DNA from 3 places in the Streptomyces sp. NPDC111520 genome. Region 1 is predicted to be linked to each of the others. Evidence: riboswitches for the same ligand, from Rfam matches in the RefSeq annotation. Region 1 holds a riboswitch; each other region holds the start of a gene.

Region 1 (6,653 bases):
TGCGGTCCACGCGCACGACGACCTTGCGGTCCGGGCCGCCCACCGTCTCCCGCAGCGCCGCCAGGCGCTCGTCCACGTCCGGCCGGTGCGCCCGCTCCCGCAGGAAGTCGGCGTCCGCGCCGAGGCCGTGCACCCCGATGCGGGTCGTGCGGCCCCGGTGGGTGATCGTCAGGCTGCCCGCGTCGCGGATGACGGAGGCGCCCAGCACGTCGGCGCAGCACGCGGCGAAGGCGTCCGCCCAGCGCCGGGTCAGGAAGGCGGCCCGGTCGGCGCCGAGGATGCCGCTGAGCACCTCCGCGGCGACGTCGTCGGGCAGCAGGCGGAAGTAGTCCGGCGGGGCCCACGGGGTGTGCGAGAAGTGGCCGATCCGCAGGTCGGGGCGGCGTGAGCGGAGCAGCTGCGGCACCAGCACCAGGTGGTAGTCCTGCACCAGCACGGCCGCGCCCTGGCCCGCCTCCTCGGCGAGCGCGTCGGCGAAGGCGGAGTTGTACGCCACGTACGCCGCCCACTGCTCGCGGAAGTCCTCGTCGAAGACGGGCTCCAGCGGGGTCTGGAACAGCATGTGGTGGACGAACCACAGGACCGAGTTGGCGATGCCGTTGTACGCCGAGGCGAAGGTGTCCGCCGGGATGTCCAGCATCCGTACGTGCTGGCCGCCGGTGTCGGTGGTGGGCAGCCGGCCCGTGCCCCCGGAGCTGCGCAGCACGGCGGCCCGGTCCCCCTCGCCCAGGGCCGCGCAGACCCAGACGGCGTCCGCGTCCGGCCCGATCGCGCTCAGGCCCGAGACGAGTCCGCCGCCGCCGCGGCGGGGGTCGAGCGTGCCGTCCTCGCGGAGGCTGTACGACACGGGGCCGCGGTTGGACGCGACCAGAACGCGCGCGGCATGCGAAGCGACCATGCGGCCAGCCTAGCCACGCATCCCTGACCGCAAACGTACGAGCTAGCCCAGCCGGGGGTTTCCGGCCTCCCGCCGGGGCCCCCGGGCCGGGGACCTACGCCACGGCGCGGCGGTGGGCGTACTCGGGGACCGTGCGCATCGGGGGGCGTTCCTCCGTCGCGACCTCGTGGACGCGCGGCTCGAAACCGCCGCCCGGCGCCCGGTCGAACTGGGTGAGGACGGGCCGCACGAGATGGCCGCGCGCCAGCCGGATCTGCGCGGTCCGGTAGATCGCCGCCGCCATGCGGCCCAGCGCCTGGCCGTCCTGGTGGCGGTGGTGCCGGACGCCCACGTCGACCTGGGCGAGCGCGTCGAGCCCGACCGTGTTGAGCGCGTCCACCAGCAGCCCCAGCTCCACCCCGTACCCCACGGGGAACGGCAGCCGCTCCAGCAGCGAGCGCCGCGCCGCGTACTCGCCGCCGAGGGGCTGGACGAACCCCGCCAGCTGCGGCCAGTGCAGGTTGAGCAGCGGCCGCGCGACCAGCTCCGTCACCCGGCCCCCGCCGGCCGGCAGGACCGTGCCCCCGGTCTCCAGCGGCCGGTCGTACATCGCCTTGACCAGCTGCAGGTCCGGGTCCGTGAGCAGCGGCCCGACGATCCCCGACACGAAGCGTGCGTCGAACTCCCGCAGGTCGGAGTCGACGAAGCAGACGATCTCCCCGCGCGTCACGAGCAGCGAGCGCCACAGCACCTCGCCCTTGCCGGGCAGCGCGGGCAGCCGGGGGAGCACCTCGTCCCGGTGGACGACGACCGCGCCCGCGGCGGCCGCGACCTCGGCCGTGCGGTCGGTGGAACCGGAGTCCAGCACGACGAGTTCGTCGACCAGCGGGACCGCCTCGCTCATCAGCTCGCGGCGGATCGTCCCGACGATCGCCCCGACCGTGGCCTCCTCGTCGAGGGCGGGCAGCACGACGCTGACCGTGCCGCGCGCACCGGCCGCGCGCTTGGCGGCGAGCAGTTGCGGCAGTGGCCTGTGGTCCGCCGTCCAGGACCGCCGCCGCAGCCAGCGGGCCACCTCGTCGAGCACTGGATCGCTCCGTTTCTGCCCGTCTCGAAGGACGGACGGCCTATGACCAGGTTCGAGGTCGTCGGTTACAGTCTTGAACACGAGGCATGACCATCGTATGTCCACGGTGATCGCGCCCCGTCCGACAAATGCCCGGGCCCTGCGCCCGGCGCCATACCGCTCATCCAGAGGGGCAGAGGGAACGGCCCGTTGAAGCCCCGGCAACCCTCCCGCCGACCGCGAGGTCCAGGTGGGGAAGGTGCCAATTCCGTCTCGCGGCGAAATGCGCCGCGAGGAAGATGAGGAGAAAGGGCCTCGCCTGACATGGCTGCGCAGACCGTTGCACCCGCGTCCACCGACTCCGCCTTCGGCCCCGCGTCCGCGCTCTCCTGCCGCGAGTGCGGCGAGCGCTTCCCGCTGGCCCCCCTCTTCGCCTGCGAGGTCTGTTTCGGGCCGCTCGAAGTGGCGTACGACCTCCCGAGCGGCGACCCCGAGACCCTCCGCAAGCGGATCGAGTCCGGGCCGAACAACATCTGGCGCTACGCGCCGCTGCTGCCCGTCCCCGCGGACGTGGCCGCCAAGCCCAACCTCAACCCGGGCTTCACCAAGCTGGTCAAGGCCGACAACCTCGCCCGCGAACTGGGCGTCACCGGCGGCCTGTACGTCAAGGACGACTCCGGCAACCCGACGCACTCCTTCAAGGACCGGGTCGTCGCCATCGCCCTGGAGGCCGCCCGCACCTTCGGCCTCACCACGCTGTCCTGCTCCTCCACCGGCAACCTGGCCGGCGCCGTGGGCGCCGCGGCCGCCCGGGCCGGCTTCCGCTCCTGCGTGTTCATCCCGCACGACCTGGAGGAGGGCAAGGTCGTCATGGCCGCGGTCTACGGCGGCGAGCTGGTCGGCATCGAGGGCACGTACGACGACGTCAACCGCTTCTGCAGCGAGCTGATCGGCGACCCGATCGGCGAGGGCTGGGGCTTCGTCAACGTCAACCTGCGCCCCTACTACGGCGAGGGCTCCAAGACGCTCGCGTACGAGATCTGCGAGCAGCTGGGCTGGCGCCTGCCGGACAACATCGTCATCCCGATCGCCTCGGGCTCCCAGCTGACGAAGATCGACAAGGGGCTCCAGGAGCTGATCAAGCTCGGCCTGGTCGAGGACAAGCCGTACCGCATCTACGGCGCCCAGGCGGAGGGGTGCTCCCCGGTGTCCACCGCCTACAAGGCCGGGCAGGACGTCGTGCGCCCGCAGAAGCCGAACACCATCGCCAAGTCGCTCGCCATCGGCAACCCGGCGGACGGCCCCTATGTGCTGGACATCGCCCGGCGCACCGGCGGCGCGGTGGAGGACGTCACCGACGAGCAGATCGTCGACGCCATCAAGCTGCTCGCCCGGACCGAGGGCATCTTCGCCGAGACGGCCGGCGGCGTGACCGTCGGCGTGCTGCGCAAGCTCATCGAGACCGGGCAGCTCGACCCGGCCGGGGAGACCGTCGTCCTCAACACCGGCGACGGCCTCAAGACGCTGGACGCCGTCGCCCCGACCTCCCGTCCCACGGCCACCATCCGCCCGAGCCTCGACGCGTTCCGCGCCGCCGGCCTGGCCGGCTGACCCCACCGCACCGGCTGACCCAGACTGAAGGTGAACCCCGCATCATGAGCGCTACCGTCCGCATCCCCACCATCCTCCGCACCTACACCGGCGGCCTGGCCGAGGTCCCGGCCGAGGGCGGCACCCTGGCCCAGGTCATCGACTCGCTGGAGCGGAACCACCCCGGCATCTCCGCGCGGGTCCTGGACGACACGGGCAAGCTGCGCCGTTTCGTGAACGTCTACGTGAACGACGACGACGTCCGTTTCTCCGAGGGGCTGCAGACCTCGGTGGGCGAGGGCGCGTCCGTCTCGATCATCCCGGCGGTGGCCGGAGGCTGCTGAGCCGCACGGCCCGCGGGCGACAGGGGTGCCGGGTACCTCCCGGCACCCCTGTGTGCGTGAGGGGTAGTTGAAGGCCTGTACAGTTGCCCTGAGCAGGTCGCAACTCCCTGCAACGCTCTGCGCAACCCCCCTTCCCGGGGCGGTCTTGTCGACGATTTATCGCCAAATTCACGTGGCGTTTGTCGTGTTGGCCCCCTATGTCCGGTCCGAGTTGCCCCGGATTATTCGCCGAACAGGCTCTTCTTCCGATTCCGTGTGCCCGGAATTCTCGTCCGATTGACCTGTTGCAGACAGCGTCCGGGCAGATACATTCAGCCGCGGTCGACGCGTTCCGGCGCACGCCCCCTTGGCTGTAGGGGGTGAGGTCTGACCCGGGTCCGCGAGGTGCGGGTCTGCGAAGGGCCAGCAATAGGGGAGTTAGGAATGGCTCAGGGCACCGTCAAGTGGTTCAACGCGGAGAAGGGCTACGGCTTCATCGCGGTCGACGGTGGTGCGGACGTCTTCGTGCACTACAGCGCGATCCAGATGGACGGCTACCGCACCCTCGAGGAAGGTCAGCGGGTCGAGTTCGAGATCTCGCAGGGCCAGAAGGGGCCGCAGGCGGACATGGTCCGTCTCGCAGCCGGCTGACGCGCCGCGCATCGGCCACGGAGCACTTTCGCGTACGGCCGCTCAAACGTACGCGTCGAGGCCCGCCCCGCACAGGGGCGGGCCTTCGTGCTGTCCGGGGGCCCGCGGACCGGGACCTGCGGGTTGTCCACGGCACCGGCCAAGCGGCTTGCACTCTCCTAGGGCGAGTGCTAATCATTGGCGTTAGCACTCTGACGTTGAGAGTGACAAAGGACCGAGTGGGTGAGGCCCGCTCGAACGCCGGAAAGGAACCGGCGGGAGGGCAGGCCGTCCGTCGCGGGCGCCGGCGCGGTCCTGGAGTAATCCTTCCCCGCAGCCGTGCGCCGCGGGGGGACCCCAAGTCCGGGAGGACCACTTCACATGGCCAAGATCATCGCGTTCGACGAGGAGGCACGGCGCGGTCTCGAGCGCGGGATGAACCAGCTCGCCGACGCCGTCAAGGTCACCCTCGGCCCCAAGGGCCGCAACGTCGTCCTCGAGAAGAAGTGGGGCGCCCCCACGATCACCAACGATGGTGTGTCCATCGCCAAGGAGATCGAGCTCGAGGACCCGTACGAGAAGATCGGCGCGGAGCTGGTCAAGGAGGTCGCGAAGAAGACGGACGACGTCGCCGGTGACGGCACGACGACCGCGACCGTCCTCGCCCAGGCGCTGGTCCGCGAGGGCCTGCGCAACGTCGCCGCCGGCGCCAACCCGATGGCGCTGAAGCGTGGCATCGAGAAGGCCGTCGAGGCCGTCTCCGCCGCCCTGCTCGAGCAGGCGAAGGACGTGGAGACCAAGGAGCAGATCGCCTCCACCGCCTCCATCTCCGCCGCCGACCCGCAGATCGGCGAGCTCATCGCCGAGGCGATGGACAAGGTCGGCAAGGAAGGCGTCATCACCGTCGAGGAGTCCCAGACCTTCGGTCTGGAGCTGGAACTCACCGAGGGCATGCGCTTCGACAAGGGCTACATCTCGGCGTACTTCGCCACCGACCTGGAGCGTATGGAGACGTCCTTCGACGACCCGTACATCCTGATCGTCAACTCCAAGATCTCCGCGGTCAAGGACCTGCTCCCGCTGCTGGAGAAGGTCATGCAGTCCGGCAAGCCGCTGCTGATCATCGCCGAGGACGTCGACGGCGAGGCGCTGTCGACCCTGGTCGTCAACAAGATCCGCGGCACCTTCAAGTCCGTCGCGGTCAAGGCCCCGGGCTTCGGCGACCGCCGCAAGGCCATGCTCGGTGACATCGCCATCCTCACCGGTGGCACCGTCATCTCCGAGGAGGTCGGCCTCAAGCTGGAGAACGCCGGCGTGGACCTGCTCGGCCACGCCCGCAAGGTCGTCGTCACCAAGGACGAGACCACGATCGTGGACGGCGCCGGCGACCAGGACCAGATCCAGGGCCGCGTCAACCAGATCCGTGCCGAGATCGAGAACAGCGACTCGGACTACGACCGCGAGAAGCTCCAGGAGCGTCTGGCGAAGCTGGCCGGCGGCGTGGCCGTCATCAAGGCCGGTGCCGCCACCGAGGTCGAGCTCAAGGAGCGCAAGCACCGCATCGAGGACGCGGTGCGCAACGCCAAGGCCGCCGTCGAGGAGGGCATCGTCGCCGGTGGTGGCGTGGCCCTGCTCCAGGCGTCCAACGTCTTCGAGAAGCTCGAGCTCGACGGCGACGAGGCCACCGGTGCGTCGATCGTGAAGCTGGCCCTCGAGGCCCCGCTGAAGCAGATCGCCGTCAACGCCGGCCTCGAGGGCGGTGTCGTGGTGGAGAAGGTGCGCAACCTGACCCCCGGCCACGGCCTCAACGCCGCCACGGGCGAGTACGTCGACCTGATCGGTGAGGGCATCATCGACCCGGCCAAGGTCACGCGCTCCGCGCTGCAGAACGCGGCCTCCATCGCCGCGCTCTTCCTCACCACCGAGGCCGTCATCGCCGACAAGCCGGAGAAGGCCGCCGCGCCGGCCGGCGGCGGCATGCCCGGCGGTGACATGGACTTCTGATCCTCCGGGACCAGGACTCCGCACCACGGCAGAAGACCGAGGGCGGTACCCCACACGGGGTACCGCCCTCGGGCGTTTCCGGGCGCCGCCCCGTCAGGTCGGGTCAGGTCGGGTCAGGGGACGGCGACCGGTGCGTCCAGCAGGTCGCGCCAGGCCCGCACCG
Region 2 (6,653 bases), on a different contig from region 1:
GTCTACTCCGTCACGGGGACGTACGACCTGGTCGCCATGGTGCGGGTGGCCCGGCACGACGAGCTCGCGGACGTCATCCCGGGCCGGATCAGCAAGATCCCCGGCGTCGAGGCCACGGACACCCACGTGGCGTTCCGCACCTACTCCCAGCACGACCTCGAGGCGGCCTTCGCCATCGGCCTGGACGCCTAGGACGCCTAGGACGCCCGGGACGCCCGGGACCTGCCGCTACGCCTGGCCGCGGTCCGGCACGCAGCGGCCGTCCTCGGTGCGGTAGCGCCACTTGGCGCCCTCCGCCACGAGCTCCCGCACCGCGTCGACGAAGCGCTCCACGTGCTCGTCCGGGGTGCCCGCGCCGAAGGACACCCGGATCGCGTTGAGCGCGGGGCCGGCCCCGTCCGGGGCGGCCTCGGGGGCCCCGCACTCACCCGGCTCCTGCTCGCTGCCCCCGAGCAGGGTGCGCACCAGCGGGTGCGCGCAGAAGAGGCCGTCGCGGACGCCGATCCCGTACTCGGCGGAGAGCGCCGCCGCGAAGTGGGAGCTGTTCCAGCCCTCGACGACGAAGGAGATGACGCCGACCCGGGGGGCGTCGTCGCCGAAGAGCGAGAGCACCTTCACCTCGGGCACCTCCGCCAGTCCGGCCCGCACCCGGGCCACCAGCGCCTGCTCCCGCTCGACCAGCCGGCCGAAGCCGGCCTCCGTCAACGTGCGGCAGGCCGAGGCGATCGCGTAGGCGCCGATGACGTTGGGCGAGCCCGCCTCGTGCCGGGCGGCCGTGGTGTGCCAGTCGACGTCCACCCCGCCGTCCGCGCCGCGGGCCACCCGACGCGAGGCGCCGCCGCCGGCCAGGTAGGGCTCGGCCGCGCACAGCCAGTCGGCGCGGCCCGCGAGCACCCCGGAGCCGAACGGCGCGTACAGCTTGTGTCCGGAGAAGGCCACCCAGTCCACGTCGAGTTCCGCGATGTCGACCGGGTGGTGCGGGGCGAGCTGCGCCGCGTCCAGCACGATCCGGGCACCATGTGCGTGGGCCGCCGCGGCCAGTTCCCGCACCGGCCACAGCTCGCCGGTCACGTTGGACGCCCCGGTCACGCAGACCAGCGCCGGTCCGTCCGCCACCCGGGCGGCCAGGGCCCGCTCCAGCGTCGCCACCGCCTCGGCCGGCGTGCGGGGGGCGTCGAGGTAGGTCACGTCGGCGTCCCGCCACGGCAGCAGGGAGGCGTGGTGCTCGGTCTCGAAGACGAGGACGCCGGTGCCGGCGGGCAGGACGGCGGCCAGCAGGTTCAGCGAGTCCGTGGTGGAGCGGGTGAAGACCACCTGGTCGCCGGGGCGACAGCCGAGGAACTCCGCGACCGTGGCCCGGCTCTGCTCGAACAGGTCCGTCGACAGCTGGGAGAGGTAGCCGGCCCCCCGGTGCACGCTGCCGTAGTAGGGCGCGTAGGCCGCCACGTCGTCCCAGACCCGCTGCAGCGCGGGCGCGCTGGCCGCGTAGTCGAGGGCGGCGTAGCCGACCTCGCCCCCGGTCACCAGCGGCACGAGGACCTCACGCCCCAGCACGGGCAGCGGGGTGTGGACGGTGGAGGGCAGGGCAGGGCGCGGCGACATGGCGAAGTCTCCTGGGTGCAGGCGGGAGTGAAGGAACGTCAGTGATGACGGGAAAGCCCTCGGCACGGCGGGCGGACGCCCGGGGAGGGTGGGTACGCGACAGGGGGCCCCGAAGGCCCTAGCGCATTCGCTTGCTCATGGAGGAACTCCTCTGACCGCGCTTGCCGCAGACCTCGCTGCCTACGGCCTGGTCATCACCCGGGGCACCCCGCCACGGAAGGAGGGTTGCCGGACAGCGGGCCGGGGCCGTTTCGCTGTCACTCGTGACCTGCGCAGCATCATGCCACACGGGTGTGACGCCGCAAGCCGCGGTCCGCATCCCGGACGGGCCGGCCCCGGGCCCCCGCCCCGGGCCGTCCGTCCCGCCGCGAACGCCACGGAGGGCCGGGGCAACCGCCCCGGCCCTCCACGGCCGTTCCCGTACGCCCGCCCTACGCGTGCGTGGCCGCGGCCCAGCGCTCCAGGGTGCGGGCGGCCGCGCCCGAGTCGATCGACTCGGCCGCCCGGGCGATCCCGGCCGCGATCCCGTCGGTCAGCCCACCGCCCGCGCCCTCCAACGCGACCAGCGCGGCAGCCGAGTTGAGCAGCACCGCGTCGCGGACCGGGCCGGTCTCGCCGGCCAGCAACCGCCGGGCGACGTCGGCGTTGTAGGCGGCGTCCGCGCCCCGCAGCGCCTCGATCGGCACCAGCTCGATGCCGACGTCGCGCGGGTCGAAGGACTCCTGCTCGACCTTCCCGTCGCGCACCACCCACACCTGGGAGGTGGCCGTGACCGTCAGCTCGTCCAGCCCGTCGTCGCCCCGGAACACCAGCGCGGAGGAGCCGCGGCGGGCCAGGACGCCCGCGATCAGGCCGGCCATCCGGGTGTCGAAGCACCCTACGGCAGAGGCCCCCACCCGGGCCGGGTTGGTCAGCGGGCCGAGGATGTTGAACGAGGTGGGGACGCCGAGGTCGCGGCGGGCCGGGGCGGCGAACCTCATCGCGGGGTGGAACTTCGCCGCGAAGCAGAAGGTGATCCCGGTCTCCTCGGCGACCGCCGCCACCCGGGCGGCGGGCAGGTCGAGGTTGATGCCCAGCTTCTCCAGGACGTCGGAGGCCCCGCTGGCGCTGCTGGCCGCGCGGTTGCCGTGCTTGACGACCTTGGCGCCCGTGCCCGCGATGACGATGGCGGACATCGTGGAGATGTTCACCGTCCTGGCCCGGTCGCCGCCGGTGCCGACGATGTCCACGGCGGGGCCGGGGATCTCCAGCGGCTCCGCGTGCGCGTACATCGACTCGACGAGGCCGGTGACCTCCTCGACGGTCTCGCCCTTGGCCCGCAGGGCCACCATGAAGCCGGCGACCTGGGCGTCCGAGGCCTCGCCGCTCATGATCCGGTCCATCGCCCAGGCCGCCTCCGCGGCCGTGAGGTCCCTGCCGTTCAGCAGTGCGCCCAGGACGTCGGGCCAGGAGCCGCCCGCCACTGATGCGCCTCCGGCGGGGTTCACAACGCTCATGGTCCACTCCACGGGGTCTGACGTGCGGCGGGAAGTCTTCGGGCCCCAGCCTATCGGCGCGGGGGAACGGGAAAGGGCCCCGTCCATCGGATGGACGGGACCCTGCCCGGTGGCACAGCTTCAGTGATCAGTGGTGACCGTGGCCGCTCGTGATCTCCTCGTACTCCTCGACGGTGGGCTTGTCGATCTGCGTTCCCTCGCCGTAGTAGCCGCGGGACAGCCTGGCGCGCAGCTTCGCGGTGCGGCCGACCTTCTTCTCCACGCCGTTCTCGTCGACCTCGGGGCCGACGTCGAGCGGCTTGGGCTGCTCGTGCGCGGTGAGCTTGAACAGCGAGCCCTGCTCCAGCGGCTCGTGGATCTCGATGAACTCACCGTGCGGGAGCCGCTTGATGATGCCGGTCTCACGACCGTGCAGCACCTTGTCGCGGTCGCGCCGTTGCAGACCCAGGCAGATCCGCTTGGTGACGAAGAAGACCAGCACCGGCAGCACGAAGAACGAGATCCGGACCACCCAGGTGATCGCGTTGATCGACAGGTGGAAGCGGGTCGCGAAGAGGTCGTTGCCACCACCGACGAGCAGGATCAGGTAGAGGCTGATCCAGGCCGCGCCGATGCCCGTGCGGACCGGCCGGTTGCGCGGGCGGTCGAGCAGGTGGTGCTCGCGCTTGTCACCGGTGACCCAGGACTCCAGGAACGGGTAGACGCCCATGAAGCCCAGGACCAGCGGGAAGATCACCAGCGGGATGAACACGCCCAGGACGAGCGTGTGGCCCGCGAAGTTGATCTCCCAGCCCGGCATGATGCGGATCAGGCCCTCGGAGAAGCCCATGTACCAGTCGGGCTGGGCGTCGGTCGACACCTGGTCCGGCCGGTAGGGGCCGTACGCCCACACCGGGTTGACGGAGACCAGCGCGGACATGGCCGCGATGACACCGAAGACGATGAAGAAGAAGCCGCCCGCCTTGGCCGTGTAGACCGGGAAGAACGGCATGCCCACGACGTTCTTCTCGGACTTGCCGGGGCCGGCCCACTGCGTGTGCTTGTGGTAGACGATCAGGATCAGGTGGGCCACCAGCAGGCCCGCCATGATGCCGGGGATCAGCAGCACGTGGATGGTGTAGAACCGCGGCACGATGTCGGCGCCGGGGAACTCACCGCCGAAGAGGAAGAACGAGAGGTACGTGCCGACGATCGGCACGGACAGGACCGCGCCCTCCATGAAGCGGATGCCGGTGCCGGACAGCAGGTCGTCCGGCAGCGAGTAGCCCATGAAGCCGTCGAACATGCCGAGGAACAGCAGCAGGAAGCCGAAGACCCAGTTGATCTCGCGCGGCTTGCGGAACGCACCGGTGAAGAAGATGCGCATCATGTGCACGAGCATCGCGGCCACGAAGACGATGGCCGCCCAGTGGTGGATCTGCCGGACGAGCAGACCGCCGCGCACGTCGAAGCTGATGTGCAGGGTCGACGCGTACGCCTCGGACATCGAGATGCCCTGCAGCGGCGCGTACGAGCCGTCGTAGACGACCTCGTTCATCGCCGGGTGGAAGAACAGCGTCAGGTAGACACCCGTCAGGATGACGATGATGAAGCTGTAGAGGGCGATCTCGCCGAGCATGAAGGACCAGTGGTCCGGGAAGATCTTCCGCAGGTTGGCCTTGCCCAGGCTGTAGATGCCCAGCCGGCCGTCGGCCCAGTCGGCGACGCGTTCGCCGGCCGGGGCCTTTCCGCGCGGCTTCGCGCTCGCGCTCGTGTTGGTGCTCATCCACGCTCCCAAAACGCAGGGCCCACGGGCTCTTCGAAGTCGCCCAGAGCCTCGAGGTAACCCTCGCCGTTCACGCTGATGTGCAGCTGCGGCAGGGCGTGACCGGCGGGGCCGAAGATCACCCGGGCACCGTCGGACAGGTCGAACGTCGACTGGTGGCAGGGGCAGAGCACGTGGTGCGTCTGCTGCTCGTAGAGGCTGATCGGGCAGCCGACGTGGGTGCAGATCTTCGAGAACGCCAGGATGCCCTGGTGCGCCCACTCGCGGGACTTCTTGTCCTTGATGTCGTCCGGCTGGATGCGGACGATCATCAGGGCCGCCTTGGCGAGCTGCTCCTGGTAGTCGTGCTGCTCCTCCTCCAGGCCCTCGGGCACGGCGAAGGTCAGCGAGCCGACGGCGACGTCCTCGGGACGCAGCGGCTTGTTGGTGTTCTGGTTGATCAGCAGCCGGCCCTTGGACCACAGCGTGTGGCGCAGCTTGTCCTCCGGCAGCGGGCCGAGGTCGCGCAGCAGGAAGATACCGGAGAGCGGCACCAGGGTCAGCGCGCCGAGCATGGTGTTGCGGATCAGCTTGCGGCGGCCGATCTGGCTCTCCCCGGCCCCGGTGGCGAAGTCGGCCTTGACCTTGGCGCTGACCTCGGGGCTCGCCTCGATCGGGTGGCGGTCGTCGGCGACCTCGACGTCCGACATCAGCGTGCGGGCCCAGTGGACCGCGCCGGCGCCGATGGCGAAGAGCGAGACGCCGAGGGTCATGCCCAGCGCGAAGTTCAGCGCGCTGATGTGACCCAGCGGCCAGATGTAGACGATCTTGTCGATCGGGATGACCACGAAGCTGGCGATGAAGGCCAGCGTGGCGAGCATCGACACGGTGAACAGGAAGGCCACCGTGCGCTCGGAGGACCTCGCGGCCTTCTCGTCGATGTCCTGGCGGCGCGGCAGGTGGGCCGGGAAGCCCGGGTCCGCGAACGGGTTCTCCGCGGTCGCGAGCTGGCCGCCGCCCTGGTGTGCCGGCCTGTCCGGCAGGTTCTCTTCTGACATGTCCTGACTCATGACTTCTTCGCCTTGGTGGTGTGGGCCGCGAGCCAAATGGCGCAGGCGATCAGGGCCCCGAGGCCGAAGATCCAGCCGAAGAGACCCTCGGTGACCGGGCCGAGGCTGCCCAGCGACATGCCGCCGGGGCTCGGTGCGCCCTCGCCGTTGACGGCGTCGAGGTACGCGATGATCTCCCGCTTGTTCTCCTCCGGCATCGTCGTGTCGGGGAAGGACGGCATGTTCTGCGGGCCGGTCAGCATGGCCTCGTACAGGTGCTTGTCACTCACGCCCTCGAGCGTGGGAGCGTACTTGCCGTGCGTCAGCGCGCCGCCCTTGCCCTGGTAGTTGTGGCACTGGGCGCAGTTGGTGCGGAACAGCTCCCCGCCGCGCGCGGCGTCGGCGCCGGCCGGGTCGTACTGCTCCTCGGTGGGCGTGACGGGGCCGGGGCCCAGCGAGGCGATGTAGGCCGCGAGCTGGTCGATCTGCTTCTGCGTGTAGATGACCTTCTTGCGCGGCACCTGGGCGCCGGGCTGCTGGGCCGGCATGCGGCCGGTGCCGACCTGGAAGTCCACGGCCGCGGAGCCGACGCCGACGAGGCTCGGGCCGTCACTGCCGCCCTGCCCCGACGTACCGTGGCAGCTGGAGCAGCCGACGGTGAACAGCTTCTTGCCCTCTTCGATGGCGAGGGACTGCGAGCTGTCGTCCGCCTGCGCCTTGGGCGCCGGCGCGAGCGCGGCGTACAGCCCCCCGATGGCCGTG
Region 3 (6,653 bases), on a different contig from region 1:
CACCGCCTCGGGCGCGTGTTCTGCGCGCAGCGACGCGTCGACGAGCTGCACTCCCGCTCCGCCCTCGAGGAGTTCCCATCCGTCCGGGGGCTCCTGCGCGCCGGTGACCGCGACGGCGGCCCCCGGCCCTGCGAGTACCGCCAGGTCCGCCCAGGCGCGCGGATCGGCCGGGTCGGCAAGCGCGGTGAACGGGGAGACGTCGGAGGGGTAGCGGGCGGCACGGCCGACGCGCTCGGCGAACCGGGCGTGCGGGCCGGTGAGTGCCGCCCAGGCGGGGTTGTCCAGGACGTGCGGTGCCGCCGGGCTGTGCGGGCGGTCCGCTGGGATGCTTAGGGACATGTGCCGGATCTCCGTACGGTCGTGCGGCGGACGGGGCGTCAGGAGTTGTCCAGCGGCAGACCGGGCGGGTTGACCTCCGAGGTGGTGACGGCCTCGTTGGACAGGTTCCACGCGGCGAGCCACTGGCCGTACTGGCCGTTCTCGATCAGGTGGTTGATCGCGGCCGCGACCGGTTCTGCGAGCCCGCTCTCCTTTTTCGCGGTCGCGGCGATCAGGCCCTGGAGGCTTGCTCCCGCGCCGGAGAACTTGCCGGCGTTGCGGGTGGGGTGGGGGGATGTGGCGACCTGGGTGATGTGGTAGGCGATGCCGGGATTGGGGCCGAAGTAGGCGTCGATCTTCCCGCCGCTGAGCGCCAGATAGGTGCTGTTGTTGTCGGGGAAGTACTTGACGGTCAGTTCCTCGCCCTCCGTCTGGAGCTTCTTCCGCCACTCCAGGAGGATCTTCTCCTGGTTGGTGCCGGAGCCGACCGCGACGGTCTTCCCGGCGAGGTTGCGGTAGTCGTCGGCGAAGTTCCAGGCGCTGTCCTTCAGGACCTCGAAGGCGAGGTTGTCCTGCCGGTAGGAGGCGAACTCGTACTTCCGCTTGCGTTCCTCGGTGTCGGTGACGTTGGAGAAGGCCACGTCGACCTTGCCGCTGTCGATGCCGACGAAGAGGTTCTCCCAGGTCGAGTTCTTGAGCACGGGCTTGAGCCCGAGCACCGCCGCGACCAGTCGGCCGAGGTCGGGTTCGGCACCGGTGAGGGTTTTCTGGTCGCTGCCGACGTACGCCAGCGGTGCGAAGCCGGCGGGCAACGCACCGACTCCGATGAGCAGTTCGCCCTTGTCGGCGACGGCCTTGGGCAGGCCGGCGGTGATGGACTTCACCTCCGTCACCTTCAGCGTGGTCTCCTTGGCCGCGCCATTGGACAGGCTGCCGAGGGTGACCGTTCCGGTGGGTGATCCCGCGCCGATGGTGGCGGACGCCTCGCTGTCACCCCCGCAGGCGGCGAGTCCGCCGGCGAGGAGGGTGAGGGCGGCGGTAGCCGTCAGAGTACGGATGAGTCTGCCGTGAGGGCGATGAGTGGGCATGGCCGTCCTTGTCCGTCGATTGCTCTTCGTTGTTGGTCCGGCTGGGGTTCGCTGGCATCACGGGCCGCGGTTCACAGCACTTTGCTGAGGAACTCCCTGGTCCGCTGGTGTTCGGGATGGTTCAGCACCTGGTCGGGCGGGCCCTGTTCGACGATCCGGCCGCCGTCGAGGAAGACCACGCGGTCCGCGACCTCCCGTGCGAAGCCGATCTCGTGGGTGACGATGACGAGGGTTGTGCCGCTGGTGGCCAGGTCCTTGATGACGGACAGCACCTCGCCGACGAGCTCCGGGTCGAGGGCGGAGGTGGGTTCGTCGAAGAGGATGACGCCGGGGCGCAGGGCGAGTGCCCGGGCGATGGCCACGCGCTGCTGCTGGCCGCCGGACAACTGCCGCGGGTAGGCCGCGGTCCTGTCGGCCAGTCCCACCCGGCCGAGCAGGGTGCGGGCCAGCTCCCGCGCCTCCGGCTTGCGCAGCCTGCCGGTCGCCACCGGGGCGGCGGCCACGTTGTCCAGGACGTTGAGGTGCGGGAAGAGGTTGAAGTTCTGGAAGACGAAGCCGATCCGGCTGCGCTGGGTGAGGATCACGCGCTCGCTCAGTTCCTTGAGCCGGTCGCCGTGCCGGCGCACGCCGATGAGCTCGCCGTCCACACTGACGTGACCGGCCTCCGGTTTCTCCAGGTGGTTGATGACACGCAGCAGCGTGGACTTGCCGGATCCGGACGGGCCGATGACGGCGGTGACCTCCCCGGGCCGGACCGTCAGGCTGACCCCCTCCAGTACCCGAAGGGCCCCGTACCACTTGTGCACGTCGTGGACCTCGACGGCGGCAGGTCGTACGTCGGTGGTCATGTCGCGGTCTCCGCCCGGACGCGGGCCCGCAGGTCGCCCAGCGCGGTCCGCAGTTTCTGCAGGGGGGTCGGCGGGAGCGTGCGCAGCGCGCCGCGCGAGTAGTGCCGCTCGACGTAGAACTGGACGACGGAGACGACACTGGTGAGGATCACGTACCAGACGGTGGCGACCAGCAGCAGGGGCACGATGTCGCCGGGATAGGTGCTGCCCATGCTCTGTACCGAGCCGAACAGGTCGAGCAGCGAGACGTAGAAGACCAGCGAGGTCCCCTTGATCAGCCCGATGAGCTGGTTGACGTAGTTGGGGACGACGGACCGCAGCGCCTGCGGAAGCACGATCCTGGCGAACTGGTAGCGCTTCGGCAGACCGAGCGCGGCGGCCGCCTCGTGCTGCCCTTGGTCCACGGAGAGGATCCCGGCCCGCACGACCTCCGAAGCGTAGGCCGCCTCGTTGAGGCTCAGACCGACGACGGCGACCGCCAGATCGGTGGCGAGCCTGGACTCGTCGAAGGTGAGGAAGGCCGGCCCGAAGGGCACACCCAGGCTCAGCGTCCGGTACAGCGCGCTGAAGTTGTACAGGAACAGCAGCACGACGATGAGCGGCACCGAGCGGAAGAGCCAGGTGTACGTCCAGCTGACGGCGCGCAGCACGGGGCTGCCGGAGAGCCTGGCGAGCGCGAGCGCGATCCCGCCGAGCAGACCGAGCGCCGCGCTGTACGCGGTCACCTCCAGCGTGACGAGCAGTCCGTCGAGGATCACCGGCCGGACGAACCAGTACGCGAAGCGGTCCCACTGGTAGAAGGGATTGGTCGCCAGGCCGTGGACGATCTGGGCGACGAGCACCAGCACGATCGCCGCCGCGAGCAGCCGCCCGCGGCGCCGCAGGGGCAGCACCCGCTGTGCGGCGGGCGGTGGAGGTGCGGAAGGTGTCCCGCCGAAGGGTGGCGCGGGTGGGGTCGGCGCCGAGCGGGGGGACACGGCGGTGCCGGGTGGTTCGGTCATGGATGACTCCAGCGGTTCGGTACGCCCGCCCGGGCCGCGCACGCGGCAGCGACCCCGCCGGGCAGGGAATCGGCGGGCGTGGCGACGACGGGAGGCGGGGCAAAGCGGGCGGGCCCGGGTGGGTGGGGACAACGCCGCGTCAGCGGCGGTGTGCCGGGGTCAGGAAGCCGTCAGCCTTGACAGAGGGCGCGACAGGGCGCGGTACACGCGCAACAGAGGGCGCTGTGGAAGTGGTGCGGGCCGACGGGCAGCCGCGGGGGCGACGTGACGCGGCCGTGGGGCCGCTGTGCGGCCGTCCCCGGGGCTGCGTGCATTGTCGTCACCGTCACCGTTCCGCCCCGCGGGGCCTCGCGTTCACCGTCGTCGTCGGGCCGTACGGTCCGGTCGTCGTCCGGGGCACCGCACCGCGACACGGAGGTCGCCGTCCGGCGGGTCCGGACTCGCGCCGGAGTTCCTGCCCGATCTGCGGCGTAAGTTAGGCACGGCCCGCAGGGAATGTCAACGACCCTGTCTCACATCGTGAGCGGTGCGATGAGACGCGCACCGCTGCCTTGACGCGCGGGGTTTGACGACTCGACACTGATGGGCAGGTCACGATCGTCAGCGCCCCCCACACCGCCCCGCGGCACGGTGGGTCATCGGCCCCGGCCCGCTGACGGGCAACCCTCACATCGCGGTGGGGTGCCCCGGGTGACGACCTGGCCCCGCCGGCGCGGCGGGGCAAGCGCGGTCCCGCGTCCCGCGGGCCCCGAGCCGGGGAGGCGGACATGCCCAGGGCACGAGTCCTGTTCCTCACCCGCCGTCTGCACATCGACCTCCTGCGCGTCTGCAGCGCGTTCGGCGCGGCCGGCTGACCTCCACCCAGGACCTTCAGCCGTTCCGCCGCCGGTGCCTCCACGGGGTGACCGGTGGCCGCCACGCCTTGGAGAGGGCATGACCGACACGATCCCGCTCGAACCCGGCCTCCACGTGCTCTGTTCCGCGCTGCCGCCCACGTCACGTCCCGAGCGCTTCCGCAGCCGCATCGGTGTCGACCTCGCCGGCGGCTTCTACCCGGCGCCCCGTCGCTACGAGTTGTTCCTTTCCCCAGGATGTCCGCTCTCGCAGCGGGTCGCCATCACCCTCGACCTGCTGGGGCTGCGGGACTCCGTCGTCACGACGCCCGTCCCTGCGGGTGCCGCGGGCGGCACGGCGCTCGCGGCGCTGCGCGGGGCCTACGAGGCCACGTGGCACCGCTACGACGGCCCGCTCACGGTGCCCGCGCTGTGCGACCGGTGGACCGGACGGGTCGTCAGCAACCACACTCCGGACATCCTCGGAGACCTCGCGGGCCGCCTCGGCGCCGAAGGGTGCCGTCCCGTGCCGCAGCTGTATCCCCCGGCGCTCCTGGCCGACATCGAGACCATCCGGCGCACGGTGGACGCCGGCGTCACGCGGGCCGCCCGTCAGGCCGCGGACGGGGCGCCGTCCGAGCGCGACGCGGCGCTGCGGACCCTCCATGCCACCCTCGACCTGCTGGACCGCAGACTGGCCCGCGGGGCCCACGTCCTCGGCGCGCACCTGACTGCGGCCGACGTCGACGTGTGGGTGGCCCTCACCCACCTCGACAGCGGCCTGCTCTCCCGCCACACCCACCTCTCGGCGTACGCCGCCCGTCTGGACGCGCACCCGGTGTTCCGCGAGCAGCGGGCAGGTGGGGCCCTCACGCCCGTGTCGTAACGCACGGAGCCGTCCCCGCCGCGTAGGGCGAGCACGGGGGTCGGGTCGGCCGGTCGCTCAGGCGTCCCGGGCCGGAAGGGCGGGGCGCGCCCGGATACATGGGATGGAGGGATCGGCGGCAGGCTGGTCGAGGAGTTCGGCTGAGGACCTGACCACGGTGCGGGGGTGCGCCGGCCGCGTGGGTGGTCGATGTGCTCGACGTGGTAGCCGTCGTCTTCGAGGGCGGACACGATGCGCTGGCCGGCCGTCGCTGCGGAGGGCAGGGTGTCCGGCTGCCTGCTGTCGCTCAATTCGCAGCGGCCCGTGCGCTGCAACCGCACTCCTGGCCCAGGACCAGGGCGCCGGCGAGCAGCAACTGCGTGTGGTCGGCGCCGAGGGCCTGCGGGACTTCTGCTTCCGCGACCGCCGCGCCACCCGCCTGCAGGTGGAGTTCACCGATATCGACTACATAGAGTTCGAGTCATAGAGACGCGCGGCTTCTACCACTCGACTGCTCGTGCCGACGCGAAGGTGGCGGAGTGGAGTGTGCTGATGCTCGTAAGGTCACGCCCGCCCCGACGATCAGACGCCTTTCGATCCCGAGCGATCGCGCGCTTGCGTAAGCGCACCGGTCTCATTGGCGCTCCGGGGCGTGTCCGATCTCGTCGCGCATGGCTTGCAGAATGGCTCTCGCGGCAGCTGACGCGTCGGCGGCCGTGACCATCACGGTCTCTCTGTTGAGTACGAGGGCGGGGTCCTCCACTCGCAGCCACTTCACGCCGTTTGGGACGGTGTCTGCCGCCAGTGCGGGCAGGACCGAGACGCCCAGCCCAGCGGCGACGAGCCCCAGGCGTGTCTGCCAGCCGCGGGCCTCGTAGGCCACCCGCGGCAGCGATGTCACGCGGGACGACGGCACGTGAGTGGGCCTGTCTCTGGACGTACAGGACCGTCTCCAGCCGGGAGTGTGCGTGTTCAGTGCCGGGCGGCTGCTGCTGGTCTCCCAGTTGTCGCGGCCCGTGCTGCTCGCCGTTGTCGAAGAACACCTCCAGGGCGTGGACTTCTGGCGCACCGACGAGTACCACTCCTTCTCCCGCCGTTGCGCGCCGACGCGGGGCGCGCTCTGGCGGGCAGCCCGGACCGGTGGGCCCACCGCTTCGCCCAGTACCTCATCGAATCGTCGGACAGCCCGTTGCACGAGGGCCGGTGGCTGCTCAAGTGCGAAAGTACGCTTCGGCGCTGGCGCCACGCCGACGCTTCGCATGCCGAGTACTGGAGCTCCGTGCTCGTCGACGGCCATCCGAATGGATACAACGGCAGTGGCAGCCACCTGCGTAGCCCGACGTAGGGGTCAGGACCCATCAGCGGGCTCGACGTGCAGTTGGCCTGCCACGTTACGGGAGAGGTGGTCGGTTGGCCACGGAGTGGAGGGTGGCGGGCCAGTCCGAGATGATGGCGGGCACCCGGTCGTCGGTCCCGCCGTGTGGCGCCGGCGGAATGTCGTTGCGGTAGCGCAGACCGAGCATCCGGTTGCCGGGCCAGGGAAGCGCAACGTCGTGCTCGCGGCGGCGCAGGTGATCGGGCAGGGTACCCGTACTAGTCGACGAGCCGCCGAGGATGCCGGTGCGCAGCAGTTCGTGTGTGCCGACATCTGATGGCTGCTTTCGATCATCCGGTGGTGGCTGGTTGCGGGCCAGCTGGGG

Evidence for each region. A riboswitch is a leader RNA that binds a small molecule or an ion and turns the genes downstream of it on or off. The one in region 1 is predicted to bind S-adenosylmethionine.
Region 2: linked by a shared signal. The riboswitch ahead of ACZ7MY_RS00045 (aminotransferase class V-fold PLP-dependent enzyme) and the one ahead of thrC (threonine synthase) in region 1 are both predicted to bind S-adenosylmethionine.
Region 3: linked by a shared signal. The riboswitch ahead of ACZ7MY_RS40060 (glutathione S-transferase C-terminal domain-containing protein) and the one ahead of thrC (threonine synthase) in region 1 are both predicted to bind S-adenosylmethionine.

The regions. Positions count from the first base shown of each region.
Region 1 is NZ_JBVKBW010000002.1:344,248-350,900, forward strand. It holds gene ACZ7MY_RS05630 (alpha,alpha-trehalose-phosphate synthase (UDP-forming)) at 1-898, opposite strand, end outside; gene ACZ7MY_RS05635 (glucosyl-3-phosphoglycerate synthase) at 993-1,964, opposite strand; SAM riboswitch class I at 2,122-2,249, shown strand; gene thrC (threonine synthase) at 2,268-3,554, shown strand; gene ACZ7MY_RS05645 (MoaD/ThiS family protein) at 3,599-3,877, shown strand; gene ACZ7MY_RS05650 (cold-shock protein) at 4,301-4,507, shown strand; gene groL (chaperonin GroEL) at 4,868-6,490, shown strand; gene ACZ7MY_RS05660 (copper homeostasis protein CutC) at 6,604-6,653, opposite strand, start outside.
Region 2 is NZ_JBVKBW010000001.1:7,666-14,318, forward strand. It holds gene ACZ7MY_RS00040 (Lrp/AsnC family transcriptional regulator) at 1-192, shown strand, start outside; gene ACZ7MY_RS00045 (aminotransferase class V-fold PLP-dependent enzyme) at 229-1,602, opposite strand; SAM riboswitch class IV at 1,755-1,871, opposite strand; gene trpD (anthranilate phosphoribosyltransferase) at 2,034-3,098, opposite strand; gene qcrB (cytochrome bc1 complex cytochrome b subunit) at 3,226-4,863, opposite strand; gene qcrA (cytochrome bc1 complex Rieske iron-sulfur subunit) at 4,860-5,900, opposite strand; gene qcrC (cytochrome bc1 complex diheme cytochrome c subunit) at 5,909-6,653, opposite strand, start outside.
Region 3 is NZ_JBVKBW010000031.1:50,130-56,782, reverse strand. It holds gene ACZ7MY_RS40080 (GNAT family N-acetyltransferase) at 1-339, opposite strand, end outside; gene ACZ7MY_RS40075 (ABC transporter substrate-binding protein) at 378-1,406, opposite strand; gene ACZ7MY_RS40070 (amino acid ABC transporter ATP-binding protein) at 1,478-2,254, opposite strand; gene ACZ7MY_RS40065 (amino acid ABC transporter permease) at 2,251-3,255, opposite strand; SAM riboswitch class IV at 3,845-3,988, shown strand; gene ACZ7MY_RS40060 (glutathione S-transferase C-terminal domain-containing protein) at 4,189-4,974, shown strand; gene ACZ7MY_RS40055 (LysR substrate-binding domain-containing protein) at 5,588-5,854, opposite strand.